One region of the Arthrobacter sp. J156 genome, then DNA from elsewhere that is predicted to be linked to it. Evidence: riboswitches for the same ligand, from Rfam matches in the RefSeq annotation. Region 1 holds a riboswitch; the other holds the start of a gene.

Region 1 (3,198 bases):
CGAAAGCGTTCGCCGAGATCTCCCCGATCACCTGCAGGACCTGCGGCTCCCGCCGCGGCGGCACGCCCGTCCCCGTGCTGAACGCGCGCGTGCGGGCCTGCACGGCCGAGCGGGCGTCGGCGAGCGCGGCGCGGCAGATGCCGGCCTGGACGGCGAGCAGGACCAGCTGGAACACGGCGGACTCGGGGTGGGCGGCCAGGTCCTCGGGGCCGAGCAGGGTGTCGACGGGGACGTCCTCGAAGTGGGTCGAGCCGGTGCCCGTGAGCTGCTGGCCGAAGCCGTCCCAGTCGTCGAAGATCTTCACGCCCGAGTGCTGGGTCGAGACGATCCCGACGTGCCGCCCCTCCGCGGACGGATGCGAGGCGGCGACGGCGACCCAGTCGGCGAAGATCGTTCCGGTGCAGTAGTACTTCTTCCCGCTGATCCGCAGCCGCCCCTCGCCGGCCTCGGCGAAGACGGTGTTGTGCCCGCCGAGGGGGTTGCCGCCGCGCTCGGTGTAGGCGTTGCCGACGAGCTGGCCGGCCGTGAAGCGCGCGAACCAGCGCTCCCGCACGGCCTCGTCGGGATGCTTCAGGACGAGCTCGGTGAAGCCGATGTGCGCGCGCAGCAGGTGCGCGACCTGGGAGTCGGCCTCCGCGAGCTCGATCAGCAGGCGGAACGTGTCCGTCAGCGAGGCCCCGTGGCCGCCGTGCTCCCGCGGGACGCGCAAGGCGCCGAAGCGGGCCCGGTTGAGCCAGCCCACCTGCTCGAACGGCAGGATGCGCTGGGCGTCCCGCTGGGCGGCTCCCGCGGCGATCTCCGCGAACACGGGGCGGAACTGCGCCGCGAGCTCCTCGTAGGCCTCCCCCACGGGGACGCCCGGCGTGAGCTTGAGCAGGTGGCGCGGTTGCGGCGCGGATTCGTCGACGGGCAGGCCCTCGGCGACGTGGACGGTGTCGAAGGCGTCGGTGGTCCCGGGCAAAGAAGTCATGGCGATCTCCATCGGTCCTGGCGGTAGCACCTTCCTCCCGTTCCCGGGAAGGGGTTGCTGCGGCGTCACGGAGCCAGATCTCTCGGCCGCTCTGGATGGTTTGTTGCGTCCATTCTGGACACGATCGCGGCCCGGACGCGAACGCGACGGCCTCCGGACCGGCCCGCCCGGGGCGCCGAGCACGGCGAACGGATCGAACATCAGGGCGGGGAAACCGCCAAACAACGCGGATTCTTCACCGACCGACCTCCTCGGACGGACCCCGCGAAACAATTCGCAACGAAGACGCCATTCTTTGCCGCGCCGCCGTCATGTGACGTTCACTGGAAGGGCAACCATCCAGAGCGGCCGAGAGATCTGGCTCGACGACGCCGCAGCAACCACCCCGACCGGGACCGGTGCTACCGCCAGGACCGATGGAGATGATCATGACCGCTGCACCCGCCCCCACGACCGCCGGGCCCGCACGCCTTGTGGCGCCGGAGTCCCCGGGCCCGACCGGACGCCCCGGGACGCCTCGGACCGCCGCCGGGGCCGCGCTGCCCGTCGCCTTCGAGGCCCTCACCCGCTCGTTCGGCTCCGGCGACTCCGCGCGCACCGTCCTGGCCGGCATCGACTTCGAGGTCGCCGCGGGCGAGGTCCTGGCGATCCTCGGCCCCTCCGGCTGCGGCAAGTCGACCCTGCTGCGCGCCGTCGCCGGGCTCGACGCTCCCACCTCCGGGCGCGTGGCGATCGGCACGGAGCCGGTCAACGGCCTCGACGAGCGCACCGCCGTCGCCTTCCAGGAACCCCGGCTCCTGCCGTGGCAGTCGGTCCGCGCCAACGTCGAGCTCGGGCTGCCGCGCGGCACGTCGAAGGCGGAGGCCGCCCAGCGCGTCGACGAACTGCTCGAGCTCGTCGAGCTCGGACCCTACGCCGGCCACCGTCCGCGCGAGATCTCCGGGGGCATGGCGCAGCGCACCTCGCTGGCCCGCGCGCTCGCCCGCCGCCCCGGCGTCCTGCTCCTCGACGAGCCGTTCGGCGCCCTCGACGCCCTGACCCGGCTCAAGATGCAGGACCTGCTCCTGGACATCCACCGCGCCCACCCGGCCACCGTCCTGCTCGTCACCCACGACGTCGACGAGGCCCTCCAGCTGGCCGACCGGATCCTGGTGCTCGGCCCCACCGGGAGCGGCCAGGGAGCGGGAATCGCCCAGGTCCTCGAGGTCCCCGGCGAGCGCCCGCGGGACCGCGCCTCGGCCGAGCTCGCCGCGCTGCGCTCCTCCCTCCTGGAGACGCTCGGCGTCGACCCGCACCGCCGCTGAACCACACCCGCACGACTTCCGGCCCCGCGCCGCGCCCGAGCCGGGCGGCCCCGGGAAGCCGGGCCCCGGCGTCGTTCCCTGGACGCCGCCCGCCATCACCACCACAGCAAAGGACCGTTCCATGACCCGCACCGCTTCCGCCCACCTGTCCCGCCGCCGCCTCCTGGGCCTCGGCACCGCCGGCGCCGCCGCCGTCCTGCTCGCCGCCTGCGCCGGCGAGGGATCCGGGCAGGCCGGGGCCGCCACGGCCGCCGGCGACGCCGCGGGATCCGGCGCCACCACCCTGAACATCGACTTCGCCACCTACAACCCGCTGAGCCTGGTCATCAAGGAGAAGGGCTGGCTGGAAGCCACGCTCGCCGACCGCGGCGTCACCGTGAACTGGATCCAGTCCGCCGGCTCGAACAAGGCCAACGAGGCGCTGCGCGCCGGCGCGATCGACGTCGGCTCGACCGCAGGCTCCGCCGCCCTCCTGGCCCGCGCCAACGGTTCGCCGATCAAGGTCGTCAGCCTCTACTCGCAGCCGGAATGGGCCGCGCTCGTCGTCCCCTCCGGATCGACCATCACCTCCGTGGAGGAGCTCAAGGGCAAGCAGATCGCCGCCACCAAGGGCACCGACCCCTACTTCTTCCTCGTCCAGGCGCTCGAGGAGGCCGGGCTGTCCATCAACGACGTCACGGTGCAGAACCTGCAGCACGCCGACGGACGCGCCGCCCTCGAGAACGGCTCCGTGGACGCGTGGGCCGGGCTCGACCCGATCATGGCGGGGGCCGAGGAGGCCGGCGCGACGCTGCTCTACCGCAACCTCGACTTCAACACCTACGGATTCCTCAACGCCACCGAGGAGTTCCTGGAGGCCTCCCCCGAGCTCGCGCAGGCCGTCATCGACGCCTACGAGAAGGCCCGCGGATGGGCCGCCGAGAA
Region 2 (3,198 bases), 980 kb from region 1:
GCCGCCCGCCGTGGGCACCGAGCGGAACATGCTGCGGGCCCAGCTGCTTCTGGTCCTGGCCCTCTCGCTCGGCCAGTCCGCCGTCTACGCCGTTGTGAACCTGCTGGACAAGCTGTCCCGGGAGCCGCTCGCGCAGCAGACGACGCGCATGAACACGAGCCTGAACGACCGGCAGTACTTCGACCTGACGTACCAGCTCCTCGACATCGGCTTCTCGCTCGTACCCGTCGCGCTCGTCTTCTTCTTCCTGCACCAGGCCGGACGCAACGGCTTCCGGCTGTTCGGCTTCGATGGCCGCCGCCCGTGGCCCGACGCCGGCTGGGGCCTGCTCCTGTTCGGGGCGATCGGCGTCGGCACGCTCGGCGTCTACGCGGCGGGCCGGGCCCTGGGCATCACCACGGCGATCGTCCCCGCGGCCCTGGATCCGTTCTGGTGGACCATCCCCGTGCTCGTCCTCTCCGCGGTGCGCCACGGGATCCTCGAGGAGGTCGTCGTCGTCGGCTTCCTCTTCCACGTGTTGCGCCGGATCGGCTGGGGCCCCTGGGCCGTCATCGTCGCCAGCGCGCTGTTCCGCGGCAGCTACCACCTCTACCAGGGGTTCGGGCCGTTCATCGGCAACGCCCTCATGGGACTCGCCTTCGGCTGGTTCTACCACCGCTACGGCCGGGTCATGCCGCTCGTGATCGCCCACGCGCTCCTGGACTCGGCCGGGTTCGTCGGATACGCGCTCCTGGGGCCCGCGATCGGCATCGGTTCCTAGCGGGCCCGCCTTGCGGGCCGTGGGCTAGAGGGTGACCGGGCCGTTCGGCGTCTCGAAGGTCACGGACAGGATGCCGGGGGTGCCGTTCGGGGCCTGCCACTCGACGTCCACTCCCTCGAGCGGGTTCTTCTCCGGCGTGCCGAGCCACTCGCGGACGCGTTCGACGGAACCGGCGATCGCGATGCGGCTGATCCGGCCGGCCGGATCCAGCGCCTTGGAGGGGTGCAGCTCCTCGGTGCCGTCGTCCCAGCGCAGCATGTAGGGCACCTGCGGGTCGGCGATCAGGCCCTTGATGCCGATCTGCTGCCACGTGAGCTCGCGGCCGTCGGGGAACTTGCGATTGCCGGGGACCGAGGCGCGTCCGAGCCGCTCCTCGAAGGGGGCGAGGTCCTCCACCGCCACGCACCAGCCCATCCAGCCGCCGCCCATTTCCGAGCGGGCCCTCACGGCCTGCCCGAACGGGGCCTTGTCCGAGGCCGGATGGTTCAGGACCTCGACGACCTCGAGGTACTGCTTGTTCTCGAGCGGGAAGATCACGTTCCGCGTCCCGAACCGCGGATGGACACCGCCCTTGACCGATTCAAGCCCCAGCTGTTCTTCGATCCTGGCCGCCGTGGCCGCCAGACCGTCCTGTCCGCACGCATATGAAACATGGTCCAACCTCATCATGGGTTCATGATGGCACTTTGTGATGTGGGTCTCGACTTAGGCTCCCCTTGCTTGTGGCGGCCGCGGAGGCGCGTCCGCTTTCACGCCGCGTCATATTCGCGCGGCGCCGCTTGCGGCCCCGCCCGCTCCCGGGCCAGACTGGATCCCAGGTCATGAGTGCCAGCGCTAAACCCCGGTTTGCTGGCCGGCAACCCTCCACTCGCGGTGGGGTGCCCCGGGTGAGGACCGGGCCGAGCATCAATCCCGATGCCCGGCAAGCGCGGGTCACGACCCCGTCGGCAGGCACGGCCGCCGGACGGGGGAACGGCCCTTCGATGGAAGGGAAGCCACCATGTCCAACCACTGGAACTTCGAGACGCGCCAGATCCACGCCGGCCAGAGTCCGGACGCGGCCACGGGCGCCCGGGCCCTGCCGATCTACCAGACCACCTCGTTCGTCTTCCCGAGCGCCGAGAGCGCCGCGGCCCGCTTCGCGCTGGCCGAGCTCGAACCGATCTACACGCGCATCGGCAACCCCACGCAGGAGGCCGTGGAGAACCGCATCGCGGACCTCGAGGGCGGCGTCGGCGCGCTGCTCCTGTCCTCGGGGCAGGCCGCGACGACGTTCGCGATCCTGAACGTCGCGGGCGCCGGCGACCACATCGTGGCCAGCCCGAGCCTCTATGGCGGGACGCAGAACCTGCTCAAGCACACGCTCGCCCGCCTCGGCGTCGAAGTCACCTTCGTCGCCGACCCGGACGACCTGGGGCTGTGGCGCGACGCCGTCAAGCCCAACACCAAGGCCTTCTTCGGGGAAGTCGTCTCCAATCCGCGCCAGGACGTGCTGGACATCGAGGGCGTGAGCGCGGCGGCCCACGAGGCCGGCGTGCCGCTGCTCGTGGACAACACGCTGTCCACCCCGTACCTGGTCCGCCCGATCGAGTGGGGCGCCGACGTCGTCATCCACTCGGCGACCAAGTACCTCGGCGGCCACGGCACGGCGATCGCCGGCGTGATCGTGGACGCCGGCCGCTTCGACTACGCCGCGGATCCGGAGCGGTTCCCGGGCTTCAACACCCCGGACGAGTCCTACAACGGACTGGTCTTCGCCCGCGACCTCGGCGTGGACGGGATCCTCGGGGCCAACCTCGCCTACATCCTCAAGGCCCGCGTGCAGTTGCTGCGCGACCTCGGTTCCTCGGTGGCGCCCTTCAACGCCTTCCTGATCGCGCAGGGCCTCGAGACCCTGAGCCTGCGGGTCGAGCGCCACGTCGCCAACGCCCAGAAGGTCGCCGAGTGGCTCGAGGCGCGTTCCGACGTCGTGTCGGTCGCCTATGCGGGGCTGCCCTCGAGCCCGTGGTTCGAGCGCGGACGCAAGTACGGTCCGCGCGGCACGGGAGCCGTGATCGCGTTCGAACTGGCCGGCGGTGCCGCCGCGGGCCAGGCCTTCATCGACGGGCTGCAGCTGCACTCCCACGTCGCCAACATCGGCGACGTGCGCTCCCTGGCCATCCACCCGGCGTCGACCACGCACGCGCAGCTGACCGAGCAGGAACGCCGCTCGGCCGGCGTCACGCCCGGCCTGGTCCGGATCGCCGTGGGCATCGAGCACGTGGACGACATCATCGCGGACCTGGAGGGCGGCTTCGCGGCGGCCTCCGCCGCCGACGCTCCGGCCGCCGACCTCGAAGCGGTGAAGTGAGCATCGACGTCGACACCGCACGCGGCACGATCGGACGGGGCGGCCAGGCGGCCGCCCCGTCCGGCGTGCCCTCCGGCGACGGCATCCT

The links. Region 1 has a riboswitch for S-adenosylmethionine ahead of AC0QR5_RS14030 (ABC transporter ATP-binding protein). Riboswitches for the same ligand answer to the same signal wherever they lie in the genome.
Region 2: another riboswitch for S-adenosylmethionine. It lies ahead of AC0QR5_RS01835 (bifunctional o-acetylhomoserine/o-acetylserine sulfhydrylase); the one in region 1 lies ahead of AC0QR5_RS14030 (ABC transporter ATP-binding protein).

Annotation. Positions count from the first base shown of each region.
Region 1 covers NZ_CM149650.1:3,032,471-3,035,668, reverse strand. Annotated here, with positions in the region: gene AC0QR5_RS14035 (acyl-CoA dehydrogenase family protein) at 1-970, opposite strand, end outside; SAM riboswitch class I at 976-1,072, opposite strand; SAM riboswitch class I at 1,303-1,393, shown strand; gene AC0QR5_RS14030 (ABC transporter ATP-binding protein) at 1,399-2,274, shown strand; gene AC0QR5_RS14025 (aliphatic sulfonate ABC transporter substrate-binding protein) at 2,396-3,198, shown strand, end outside.
Region 2 covers NZ_CM149650.1:391,062-394,259, forward strand. Annotated here, with positions in the region: gene AC0QR5_RS01825 (CPBP family intramembrane glutamic endopeptidase) at 1-760, shown strand, start outside; gene AC0QR5_RS01830 (VOC family protein) at 785-1,429, opposite strand; SAM riboswitch class IV at 1,578-1,695, shown strand; gene AC0QR5_RS01835 (bifunctional o-acetylhomoserine/o-acetylserine sulfhydrylase) at 1,761-3,110, shown strand; gene metX (homoserine O-acetyltransferase MetX) at 3,140-3,198, shown strand, end outside.